DNA from 3 places in the Streptomyces sp. NPDC006602 genome. Region 1 is predicted to be linked to each of the others. Evidence: riboswitches for the same ligand, from Rfam matches in the RefSeq annotation. Region 1 holds a riboswitch; each other region holds the start of a gene.
What was found. Region 1 has a riboswitch for cobalamin ahead of ACFYO2_RS00320 (cobalamin biosynthesis protein). Riboswitches for the same ligand answer to the same signal wherever they lie in the genome.
Positions count from the first base shown of each region.

Region 2: linked by a shared signal. The riboswitch ahead of ACFYO2_RS04135 (CbtB domain-containing protein) and the one ahead of ACFYO2_RS00320 (cobalamin biosynthesis protein) in region 1 are both predicted to bind cobalamin.
Region 3: linked by a shared signal. The riboswitch ahead of ACFYO2_RS15720 (HoxN/HupN/NixA family nickel/cobalt transporter) and the one ahead of ACFYO2_RS00320 (cobalamin biosynthesis protein) in region 1 are both predicted to bind cobalamin.

Region 1 is NZ_JBIAHG010000001.1:57,393-61,254, reverse strand. Features, by position in the region: gene ACFYO2_RS00325 (cobyric acid synthase) at 1-340, opposite strand, end outside; gene ACFYO2_RS00320 (cobalamin biosynthesis protein) at 337-1,278, opposite strand; cobalamin riboswitch at 1,379-1,519, opposite strand; gene ACFYO2_RS00315 (hypothetical protein) at 1,662-1,883, opposite strand; gene ACFYO2_RS00310 (anion permease) at 1,927-3,183, opposite strand; gene ACFYO2_RS00305 (lysozyme) at 3,337-3,862, opposite strand, start outside.
Region 2 is NZ_JBIAHG010000001.1:893,516-897,377, forward strand. Features, by position in the region: gene ACFYO2_RS04115 (LLM class flavin-dependent oxidoreductase) at 1-263, shown strand, start outside; partial or broken gene ACFYO2_RS04120 (DUF6424 family protein) at 291-614, opposite strand; gene ACFYO2_RS04125 (DUF2795 domain-containing protein) at 595-789, shown strand; gene ACFYO2_RS04130 (CbtA family protein) at 921-1,700, opposite strand; gene ACFYO2_RS04135 (CbtB domain-containing protein) at 1,725-1,946, opposite strand; cobalamin riboswitch at 1,983-2,127, opposite strand; gene ACFYO2_RS04140 (histidine phosphatase family protein) at 2,234-2,839, shown strand; gene ACFYO2_RS04145 (hypothetical protein) at 3,010-3,591, shown strand; gene ACFYO2_RS04150 (response regulator) at 3,761-3,862, opposite strand, start outside.
Region 3 is NZ_JBIAHG010000005.1:134,451-138,312, forward strand. Features, by position in the region: gene ACFYO2_RS15710 (LAETG motif-containing sortase-dependent surface protein) at 37-993, shown strand; gene ACFYO2_RS15715 (ArsR/SmtB family transcription factor) at 1,148-1,519, opposite strand; cobalamin riboswitch at 1,600-2,001, shown strand; gene ACFYO2_RS15720 (HoxN/HupN/NixA family nickel/cobalt transporter) at 2,029-3,150, shown strand; gene ACFYO2_RS15725 (nucleoside hydrolase) at 3,167-3,862, opposite strand, start outside.

The sequences.
Region 1 (3,862 bases):
CGAGAAGCTTCTGCTGCCGCCCCCCGTGATACCCCCGCGCACTGAGCTCACCGACCGGCTTCCCGAGCAGCACGACCTGACTGCTCTGCTCACCGCCCGGCTTCAGCAGCACCGGATTCATCAGCGCGGTCGGCTCGACCCGGCAGGCCTGCGCCTGCATGGCCTGAGCCCGCCCGATCTCGGCCCCTTCTCGTGTCACGAACGAATTCAGGGACATGTTCTGCGCCTTGAACGGCGCGACCTTGACCCCCTGCCGCACCAGCCACCGACAGATCCCCGCGGTGACGACACTCTTGCCGGCGTCGGAGGTGGTGCCGGCGACGAGAAGACCACCGCTCATGACGTACGCCCCTTCACCAGGAGCCGTGCGGCGACACTGACGCCGAGCGCGAGCCGACCGACGCGCTGCGAGAGTCGTACGGCCCGTTCGACATCGTGTGTGGCGACGGCCCGTCCGTCCCCATTGAGCACGGGCCGATGCTCGATCCGTCCTCCGTACGACAAGGTCCCGCCGAGCCGCACCCCGAGCGCCCCCGCGAACGACGCCTCCACGGGCCCGGCGTTGGGACTCGGATGCATCGCGGCGTCGGCACGCCAGGCACGTACGGCCCCCCGCGGGTCGGGACCGGCCACCGCGGCCAGTACGGCCGTCAGACGTGCCCCCGGCCACCCCGCGAGATCGTCGAGCCGGGCCGAAGCCCACCCGAACCGCCGGTATCTGGGCGACTTGTGCCCGACCATGGCGTCGAGGGTGTTGACGGCCCGGAACCCGAGAAGCCCGGGCACACCCCCGATGGCCCCCCACACCAGTGCCCCCACGACCGCGTCGGACGTGTTCTCGGCGACGGACTCGACCACGGCCCGGGCGATCCCGTCGGCGTCGAGGGCCTGCGGATCACGCCCGCACAGATGCGGCAGCCGAGCCCGCGCGGCGTCGACGTCCCCCGCTTCCAGCGCCCGCCCGATGACCCGAGCCTCGCGCGCGAGCGAAGTCCCCCCGACCACGGCCCAGGTGGCCGCGCCGGTCAGCGCGACGGAAGCGGCAGGAGACGGACCAACGACACGAGCGGCCACGGCTCCCAGGGCGACAGCACCCCCGGCACACACGACGGCGTGCAGCGCGCCCCACCCCCGGTGGTCCCGCCACAACACCCGTTCCACGGCACCCGAGGCCCGCCCGAACGCGGCGACCGGGTGTCCTCGGCGGGGATCGCCGAGGAGCAGGTCGCCGAGAAGGCCGGCGGCGGCGCCGTACGCGAAAACGCGATCGGCACGCATGGACTCAGCCGACCGCTGTCACAGACAGGGCGCTGGTGTTGAACCTCAAACGGTAGCCGCGCATGGCGATGTGTCCTCACTCAGGGTGTCCGCGCCCTGGTTCGACGAGATCGGCGGTGAGAGTTCCTGGCTCCCGGGGCTTCCTACCCCGGTGACAGTGGCGGGACCGCGCCGGACTCACACCGGCTTCCTCTCCTGCCGCCGTACATGGCTCCGGCAGTCCACCACGGGGCCGGAAGGGCCGTCAACTTGCTGTTGACCTGCGGGAGCGTAGTGTGCAGAAGCCCACATCGCAGGGGGCGCCCGTGCCCGTGACGTGCGGTGGAACGGCGACCGGGCGGGTACGGGACACAAGGTCCCGTACCCGCCCGGCAGATGTGACGTCAGGCCATGATCAGGTAGATCCCGTACCCCACCGCCGCGGCGCAAGCCGAGAAGCACACGTACGCCCCCGTCACCGCCAGCCCCGCGGATCCGCCCTGCGCCGCCGCCCGTTCCTGGCGCGACAGCCCGACGATGCCGAGGGTGAACAGGGTCACGAGACCCACGGTGATGACGAGACTGACGCCGAAGACGGAGCCGAGAGCCGCCCAGTCGATCTTCATGCTGGTTCTTCCTTCATGCCGGTTGGTGCCCGGGTGGCGGGGCTCAGACGGTGGTCGCGGCCGGCGGGGCCGCGGGGTCGGCGGCGGTGGCCGCAGCCGCAGCGGGGGCCGGGATCGTGGCCGTGAGGTCCTCGGTCACGGTGCCCGCCGGGGGCGGCGTCACGGCGGCGATGGCCGTGGTGACCACACCGGCCGGCTCCTCGGCGTCGTTGACGTTCGTGTGGTCGACGACCTCGCGGCGGGAGAGCTTCCAGATCGCGACGCTGGAGGCGATGAGGAAGACGGCGACGAGGGCGGTGCCCCAGGCGCCGAACCCGGTCACGTACTCCGCGAGCGCGCCCACCAGGGCCGCGGCGGGCAGGGTCAGACCCCACGCCACGAACATGCGGGTCGCCGTCGACCAGCGGACCACGCCGCCCTTGCGGCCAAGGCCCGCACCCATCACCGAGCCGGAGACGGAGTGGGTGGTGGAGAGGGAGAAGCCGAGGTGGGAGGAGGCCAGGATGACCGTGGCCGCGCTGGTCTGGGCGGCGAAGCCCTGCTGCGGCTGGAGTTCGGTCAGGCCCTTGCCCATGGTGCGGATGATGCGCCAGCCGCCGAGGTAGGTGCCGAGCGCGATGGCGAGGCCCGCGGAGAGGATGACCCAGGTGGGCGGGTCCGAGTCGGGGGCGACGACGCCGCCGGCGACCAGGGCGAGGGTGATGATGCCCATCGTCTTCTGGGCGTCGTTGGTGCCGTGGGCCAGGGAGACCAGGCCGGCGGAGGCGATCTGGCCGCTGCGGTATCCCTTCACGGCGGCCTTGCCGTCGGCCTTCTTGCCGAGGGAGTAGGACAGGCGGGTGGCGAGCATCGCGGCCAGGCCCGCCACGATCGGAGCCGCGATCGCCGGGATCAGGACCTTGGTGACCAGGACGTCACCGTGCACCGCGCCGAAACCGGCCGAGGCGATGGTGGCGCCGATGAGGCCGCCCATGAGGGCGTGGGAGGAGCTGGAGGGGAGTCCCACCAGCCAGGTCAGCAGGTTCCAGAGGATCGCGCCGACCAGGGCGGCGAAGATGACCTCGGGACGGATGCCGGTCTCGTCGACGAGACCCTTGGAGATCGTGTTGGCGACCTCCACGGAGAGAAAAGCGCCCACAAGGTTGAGCACGGCGGACATGGCCACCGCGACCTTGGGCTTGAGCGCACCGGTCGAGATGGTGGTGGCCATCGCGTTGGCGGTGTCGTGGAAACCGTTCGTGAAATCGAACGCAAGTGCGGTTACCACCACAATCGCGAGGATCAGCGAGAAGTTTTCCATTTACCCAGGCAATCGTTCGAGGTCATTGGCCGGACGAACGTAGGTAACCTGAATGAACGGAAGGTGAACTGAGCAGGGCCGCACGGTGTCCGGAGTCGATGGTTCTGGTACCGCCGCACCCCGCCCGCTCCGCGCGGCCCAGGCGCCGCACGGCTAGCTGCCTCTGGCGAACTTCCTCAGCTGGCTCAGGGACCCGTTGAAGAGATTCTGATCACCCGGCAGACTGCCGCCGTTGTCGTACTGCCAGATCGTCCAGAACGACCAGCCGCCCGGCAGCGCTCCCGCGTCCGCCGAGTTGTAACGGGCCACCCACAGGGCGTGGTTCGAGGCGAAGGCGCGGCTGCCGCCGGTGCACGTGTTCCACCAGTGCGCGGTGGTGTAGATCACCGGTCGGCGATCGGTGAGCCGCTTGACCTCGTCGCTGAACGACTTGATCCAGCTGATCGTCTTGGCCTTGGTCAGGCCGTAGCACTTGTGCTTCTTGTCGTACGGGTTGTACTCGATGTCGAGCGCGGGCGGGAGCGTCCAGCCGTCCGCGCTCCATCTGCCGCCGTTGCGCACGAAGTGTGCCGCCTGCGCCCTGCCGGACGACTTGTCCGGCAGGGCGAAGTGGTACGCCCCGCGGATGATGCCCGCGTTGCGCGCGCCGTTGTACTGCTGGCCGAAATACGGGTTGCGG
Region 2 (3,862 bases), 840 kb from region 1:
ACACGCTGACGGTGCTGTCCTTCTGCTGCGTCGGCGCGGACCCCGGCGAGGTGGCCCGGACCCTGCACCCGCACACCGAGGGCCACGGCGCCTGGCTCGGCCGCCCGCAGGAGGAGGTTTTCACCGTCTCCGGCAGCCCGGCCGAGGCCGCCGGCCGGCTCCACGAACTGGAGACGGCCGGGGCGGACACGATCGTACTGCGCATCGTCGGCGCCGAGCCGCTGGGCCAGTTGGAAGCCGTACTGGAGGCACTCGGACGCTGAACCTTCGGGACCTCTACCGGGCGCGTCGGCCTTGAGGATCTTCCTGGCCACCGTCTTCGCGGCGCGGAAGTGACCGGACTCGGAGCGCTCCGGATGCTTGACGCTGCGCATCTTCCCCAGACGGGTCGCCCCATGGGGACGGACCCCCATCGTGCGGCGCCGACCCGACGGCGTCGACTTGTGGACCGGCGCTGGGACGGTTTGCCGTGCCGGTCCACGGCCGGTAGAGCGGCACAGCTGCCTCGTCCGGATCGGCGATCTCCGAATGGGTCGCGCCGCGGCCGGGTACTCGCACAGGCCGTACGGCAAGTGCTCTCGGAAGGACGCGGACATGGCCACCATCAGCCCCATCGATCTGCAGAAGGCACTCAAGGGAGCCGACTACCCGGCCGACCAGAAGGACCTGGCGCGGCTCGCACGGGACAACGGCGCCGACAGCTCACTCGTGGAGCGCATCGAGTCCCTGCCGAAGAAGAAGTTCGACGGGCCCAACGACGTCAGCCAGGCGGTCTTCGGATCCGAGTGACCACCCACGACCGACCCAGCGGGTGAACGGGGTCGTCGCCTGGGGCGCGAAGGAGTCGAGCAGGGCGTACGGCTCCTTCAGCGCCCCCTCTGGCCGCCACTCCGGCAGGGGTCGCCGGAGTGACGTCGTCCTCAGTGCGGTACCGGAGTCTTCCGACCAGCGGCACCCGGCTCCTCGGCGGCAACCGCCTCAGCGGCCCCGGGTACGAGCACCCGCTCCGCCATCACCCCGAAGACGAGCCCGAAAGAGGTCCACAGGGTCACCTGGACGGCGAGCGCCGCCAGGCGGAACTGCCACAGCAGGGTGGCCGGGTAGTGCTCCGGGACCTCGTTGAAGGACGGCAGGAACCCGTACGCGAGCCCGACGACCAGGACGAGGAACGCGCCCGCGGCGAGCGTCGCGTTCCAGTTGCCCAGGCGCGGCGCCAGGCGCTTGCCCAGGATCACGGTGGCGACAGCGAGCAGCACGCTCAGCACCACCATCAGGAAGTACAGGGCGGTGCGCCTGCCGATGGTGTCGGGGTCACCCACGGCGGGCGGGTTGGCCGGGTACTTCAAGAACGGCACGACATACACGGCGACCAGGCCGGCGACCGCCAGGAGCAGCGCACTCGCGCGCGGCCCGAAGCGGCCGATACGGCCGAGCGCGAAACAGTACGCGAGGGCGGCGATGCCGCCGAACGCGACGCCGTAGACCAGGACACCGGTGGACAGGCCCGCGGTGGACTGCATCGTGCGGCTGACCAGTTCCTGGCCGTGTTCGTGGGCGTGGGCGTGGGCCTCCTCGTAGGCGATCGCCGCGTCGACGCGCGGCTCGCCCAGGAAGTAGGAGACGGCAAGGGCGAGCAGGCCCGCGGCGAGACCCGCGAGCATGCCGCGCACCAGAAGGTTGCGGACGGTTACCGAATTCATGGGCTCGTGCGTTTCCCCGCGCCGTCAGTGGCAGGGGAAGCCGAGCAGGTGGCGGGCGTCGTGCACCCACTCGTGGACGCTCTCTCCGCTCATCGCCGAGGTGGCGCCCTGTTCGAAGCCGACGAAGTAGAGCAGGACCAGCATGAGGATGCCGAAGAAGACCGCCCACGGGGCGATCGCGCCGATCGGCAGCTTGGCCGGTACGGCGGTGGGAATGGTGGTCGGCTGAGCGACAGACTGCGCCATGGCAGGCCCTCCTGGGGAACTCGCGTCCCGTTTCGGTGGTGCACAGGACGACGGGGCGGGTCTGACTTGCCCTGCTGGCACCTGGGGGTGCGAACCGGGCTTACAGTGGCGCGACCGTGCCGGACTCTCACCGGCTTCCACGGAACCGTCGTCGATGTCCGTCCTGGACATCGTCCCAGAAGGTACCGCGAAGCAGGGGCGCGGCCAAGAGCGCATGGGCGCACGCCGGCGAGCGTGGGACCTGAAGTCCTGGGCGACGCCGGGATGTTGAGCATGGGAACGGGAACATGACAAGCCGAGTGACCTTGATCTCACCCGCGATCAGTGCGGCGCTGCGGGAGGCTCGTTTCGACGACGGTTGTCCGCTCGACGCCGCGGGACTCCGGCTCGCGCGGAGCGCGGCCGGGACGCTCACGGCGGTGGACCGGGCTTGGGTGTCCCCCGCGGTGCGCTGCCGGGAGACGGCCGAGGCGCTCGGCCTGGACGCCGTGCCCGTACCGGAGTTGACGGGGCTCGACACGGGTCGTTGGCGTGGCGCGGCCCTGGCGGAGGTGAGCGCGAAGGAGCCCGAGGCGGTTGCCCTGTGGCTGGCGGATCCCACATCCGCGCCGCACGGCGGGGAGTCGGTACGGGAGTTCTGCGACCGGATCGCCGCCTGGCTCGCGTCGGCCGCTCGGTTCGAGGGCCGGACTGTCGCCGTGGTGGATCCCGAGGCCGTACGGGCTGCGGTGGTACGGACGCTCGGGGCTCCCGACCCGGCCTTCTGGCGAATCGACGTGCCACCGCTGACGGCGACGGAGTTCAGCGGACGGTCCGGGCGCTGGAATGTGCGGCTCGGGCAGCCGCTCGGTGGGGCACGGCCCGGGGCCGGGCGGCTGCCCGAGCCCTCGTAGTCCAGGGCCCTCGTAGTCCAGGGCAGGCTGACGAGCCGTCGTCCCCCCAGCGGGATGACGGCCTCACCCCGTGACGCGGTACCCACTTCGTTCTCGCGCGCGAATCCGCCCGGGTGAATCACCCCGATCCGGGTAGTTCACACACACGGCGACCCCGAAGGTGGAGCTCCATGGTCTCTGCGACACCACGTGTGACCTGGGCGGTGGTCGCCGCCGCTGTCCTGGTCCTCACCGGCGCCTGCGACGACAGCGGCGACGGCGACGCGCCCAGAAGGACACCGTCGCCCGTCACCGAGTCGTTCAGCCCCACGACGGCCGGTACGTCACCGTCGGTCTCCGAGTCCATCACGCCGACAGGGACGGCACCGGCGGACCCGGAGGAAGCCGAGCAGGACATCAGGGAAGCCTGGCGGATCTTCTTCGATCCGGCGTCCTCCCTCGACGAGAGAAGCGAGGCCGTCGAGAGCGGCGAGGAGAACGCGCTGATGATCGACAATCTCTTCCGCGACCGGCTCGGCCGCCGCCTCCGCGCCGACGTGACCTCGGTGTCGTACACCTCCGACCTGCACGCCGACGTCACCTACACCCTCACTCGCGACAGCCGACGGCTGGACACCGGCGGCCCGGGGGCGGCCGTCCTCCAGGACAACACCTGGAAGATCGCGCTGGGCACGGTCTGCGACCTGACGCGGCACGCCAATGACGCCCCCCAGGCACCGGCCTGCGAAGAGCCGACCGACCCAGCCCCTTGACGTGCGGTGCGCCATCACCGCCGCGGCCGGCCGCGGCGAGGCGGGTCGGTGACACGGGCCGGCCGGCGTCCACCGCCTCGAACTCGCCCGCAGCGGATTCTCGCCGGGACACGGCACGCCACCCCAAGCAGTCAGGCATTCCGGCCGACCGACAGGGACACGGTCCGACTTAGGCGTGCCAGTGGTAGCGACGCTCGGGGCGGCCCGCCTGCCCGTAGCGCAGCGACACCTCCGCCTGGCCCGTGACACTGAGGTATTCGAGGTAGCGGCG
Region 3 (3,862 bases), on a different contig from region 1:
ACACGCCACCCCTCACACACATCCGATGGGATCCGCATGTCGATAGCCAGACGTGTCACCGCGCGCCGCCTGCTGGGGACGGGCGCCGCGGCGCTCGTCCTCTGTTCCGCCTCCGTCGCCGCCGCCTCCGGCGCCTGGGCCACCGGCACCCCCGGTGGCGACGGCTGGAAGTCGGGTGGGTCGTACAAGCCCGGCACCGGCGCGGGCACGGAGACCGGGACCGACCGCTGCCAGTTCTCGCTGGACGGCACGAGCTTCTACGACTCGGTCAAGGTCGACGACCAGAACCTGAAGCCGACCGACGACGGCAAGGTCCACATCAAGGTCCGCACGGCGGGCGACGCGACCACCTGCACGGCCTCCCTGGCCTCCTACCTCGCCCACGGCGCCACCTTCGGCACCTCCGGCGAGCAGGTCTTCGTCGACTTCGACACGGTGACCGTCAAGCCGGGCCAGACCGAATCCCTCGACATCGCGGTGCCGGACGCGGGCTGCTTCGCGCAGATCGACCTCTACCGCGGCGCGGTCAAGTTCGACGGCAAGCCGGACGCGAACGACGGCTTCGTCCACGGCGACCTGCCCAAGGGCCCGGACCGCCCGGTCATCAAGGACAAGCTGATCGCGGCCTGGAACGGCGGCACGAAGGACTGCACGACGGCGCCGTCCAAGCCGCCGGTCAGCTCGACGCCGACCCCGACTCCGTCGACGCCGGAGTCCACCGTGCCCTCGACGCCTGCCGAGGAGTCGACGCCCCCGGCGACGCAGCCCCCCTCCGGGTCTCCCTCTCCCTCTCCCTCGACCGAGGCCCCGACCCCGTCGGCCTCCGAGTCCACCACCGCCCCCGCCACCACGCCGAACGGCGGTGGCGGCGACCTCGCGGAGACCGGCGGCAGCAGCGCGACCGGACCGATGGCGATCGGTGCGGCGGTGCTGCTCGCGGGCGGCGCGGGCATCGTGCTGGCGACGCGGCGTCGCAAGGCGGCCCGCTCGTAGTCAGGTGCGGTTGGTGTAGTCGGCGCCGGTCGGGCGGTTTCAGCCCGACCGGCGTTCGGGCTCAGGACACGGAAATCGCCCCCGCCGCCCCTTCCCTTCCCGTCCCTGGGGGCTGCGCCCCCAGACCCCCGCTTCGGCCCGAAGGGCCTCGTGCTCAAACTCCCCCAGAGAGGCTAGAAGTTGCGCAGTGCTTGAGGAGCGAGGCGATGTCGGGGTCCACCACCCGGTAGCGCACGATCCTTCCCTCCTTCTCGCCCTCCACGACCCCCGCCGCCCGCAGCAGCCTGAGGGCCTGTGACACGGCGGGGTCGTTCATGCCGGTGGCGATCGCCAGGTCGGAGACGGCCAGAGGGCCGGTCCGGTGCAGGGCGAGCAGCAGGGCGAGCCTCTTGGGATCGGCGAGGAGGGCGAAGCGGTCGGCCCAGGCGCGGACATGGCCCGGTTCGCCGATCGCGGCGATCGCGTCGCACACCCGGTGCCCGTCGATGGTTCGGCGATCCGCTCGGTCGGCCGGAACGAGATGCATGCCGCCATCCTCGCAGGCACCCCTATGTGATCTTCCATACCTGCGCAGGTACGCAGCTATGCAGGAGACGGCTCACCCCCCTACGGTGGGCGGGCCGTGGTGCTCGGGAAGCCGGTGACGGTCCCTCAGGGACCCATGCCGGAGCGGCCCTCGCCACTGTGATCGGGGAGTTTCCGTCCCGTCCGGCGCAAGCCGGGCCACTGGTCGCAAGACCGGGAAGGCAGGAACGGACACGCACGACCCTCCCCCACTCTCGACTTCGCTCGAGGGGGAGGTACCCCTAAGAGCTCCGAACAAAAGTGGAGTCCGATCAGCTCGCGGCGTCTGGTGCGTGCGATCGCAAGGCGCCGGAAGCTCCTCGTAGCGGAGCTACTAGGGGCTTTCGGCAACGCGGCGAGCGTGCGTGCCAGACGCCGCGAGCCGGGCTCCACTTTTGTTCGGAGCTCTAAGCCAGGAGACCGGCCACGGCATCTCACGAGTTGATCCACGAGGTGCTGGAGCGTGACCGGATGACCCTGCCCAACCCTGCCCGGAAGTCTGCGTCGGTCCCCGCCCCGACGTCCTTCAAGTGGCGCCGGGAGGACACCCTCAAGACCGCCGGACTGATGGCGGTCGTCGCCGCACTGCACGTCGTCGCCTTCGGAATCCTGTTCCTCCTCGTCGCCCCCGGGCACTACGAGGTCGGCAACAAGGCCTTCGGCATCGGCCTCGGCATCACCGCCTACACCCTCGGCATGCGGCACGCCTTCGACGCCGACCACATCGCCGCGATCGACAACACCACCCGCAAGCTGATGGCCGACGGCAAGCGCCCGGTGTCGGTGGGCTTCTGGTTCGCGCTCGGCCACTCCAGCGTGGTCGTTCTCCTCGCCCTGCTGATCGCGGGCGGCACCCAGCTCGCCGGAAAGGTCATGAACGAGGGCTCCAGCACCCACCAGGTGCTCGGCTTCCTCGGTACGACGATCTCCGGCACCTTCCTCTACCTCATCGCCGCCCTCAACCTGGTCGCCCTGCTCGGCATCCTGAAGGTGTTCAAGGCGATGCGGGCGGGCGCGTACGACGAGCAGGAACTCGAACAGCACCTGGACTCCCGCGGGTTCATGAACCGGATCCTCGGCCGTCTCACCAAGTCCATCAGCCGCCCGGGCCAGATGTACCCGCTCGGCTTCCTCTTCGGCCTCGGCTTCGACACCGCCACCGAGGTCACCCTGATGGTGATGGCGGGCTCGGGAGCGGCGGCCGGTCTGCCCTGGTACGCGATCCTCTCCCTGCCCCTCCTCTTCGCCGCCGGCATGAGCCTGTTCGACACGCTCGACGGCACGTTCATGAACTTCGCCTACCAGTGGGCGTTCTCCAACCCGGTCCGCAAGGTCTTCTACAACCTCACCATCACCGGCCTGTCCATCGCCGTCGCCTTCTTCATCGGCACCATCGAACTCGTCGGCGTCCTGCACGAGAAGCTCGACCTGAGCGACACGGTCACCACCTGGATCGCCGACATCAACCTCGACAGCGTCGGCTACGTCATCGTCGGCCTGTTCATGGTGGTGTGGGCCGCCGCCATCGGCTACTGGCGACTCGCCAAGGTCGAACAGCGGTGGGCGGTACGGCCGGCGGCGGAGACGCGCTAGACACCCTCCACCGTCGTCAGACGCCCTCCACCGTCGTCAGCCACAGCTTCACGTAGCGCTCCACGTCCACGCCCAACGCCACGTCCACCAGCGGCTGTTCGCGGGTGCCCTCGTGGATCTCGGACTCGCCGGGGCGGGGGCGGCGGTCGGCGATCGTCTGGCCGCGGGTGGGGCCCGGGGCCAGGCTCACCTCGAGCGGGAGGCGTTCGGTGGTGATGCCCCCCGGGTCGACGACCGCGCAGATGGCGCCCGCGTCGCCGAGGCCGCCCGTGGGGGTGGGGTCGCCGGAGGTGGCCGGGTCGCGGTGGGCGAGGAGTTCGCCGGCCAGCCGGAGGCGGGGTTCCGCGCTGGCGCGCAGTCGCTGGACGTCCCCGGCCGGGACGAGGACCTGCTTGAAGACGTCCAGGCCGTACATGGTGATCGGCACCCCTGCGGTGAGCAGGATCGCGGCCGCCTCCGGGTCGTGCCACACGTTGAACTCCGCGACCGGCGTGGCGTTCCCGGTCGCCACCGCGCCGCCCATGAACACGATCCGCTCGATGTTGCGCACCACCTCGGGGTGGGTGCGCAGCAGCAGCGCGATGTTCGTCAGCGGCGCGGTGGGGATGAGGGTGACCGGCGTCGGCGAGGCGAGGATCTCGCGGCGCAGCAGCGTCACCGCGTCCACGTCGACCGGCCGACGGGTCGGAGCGGGCAGCCCGAGGTCGCCCAT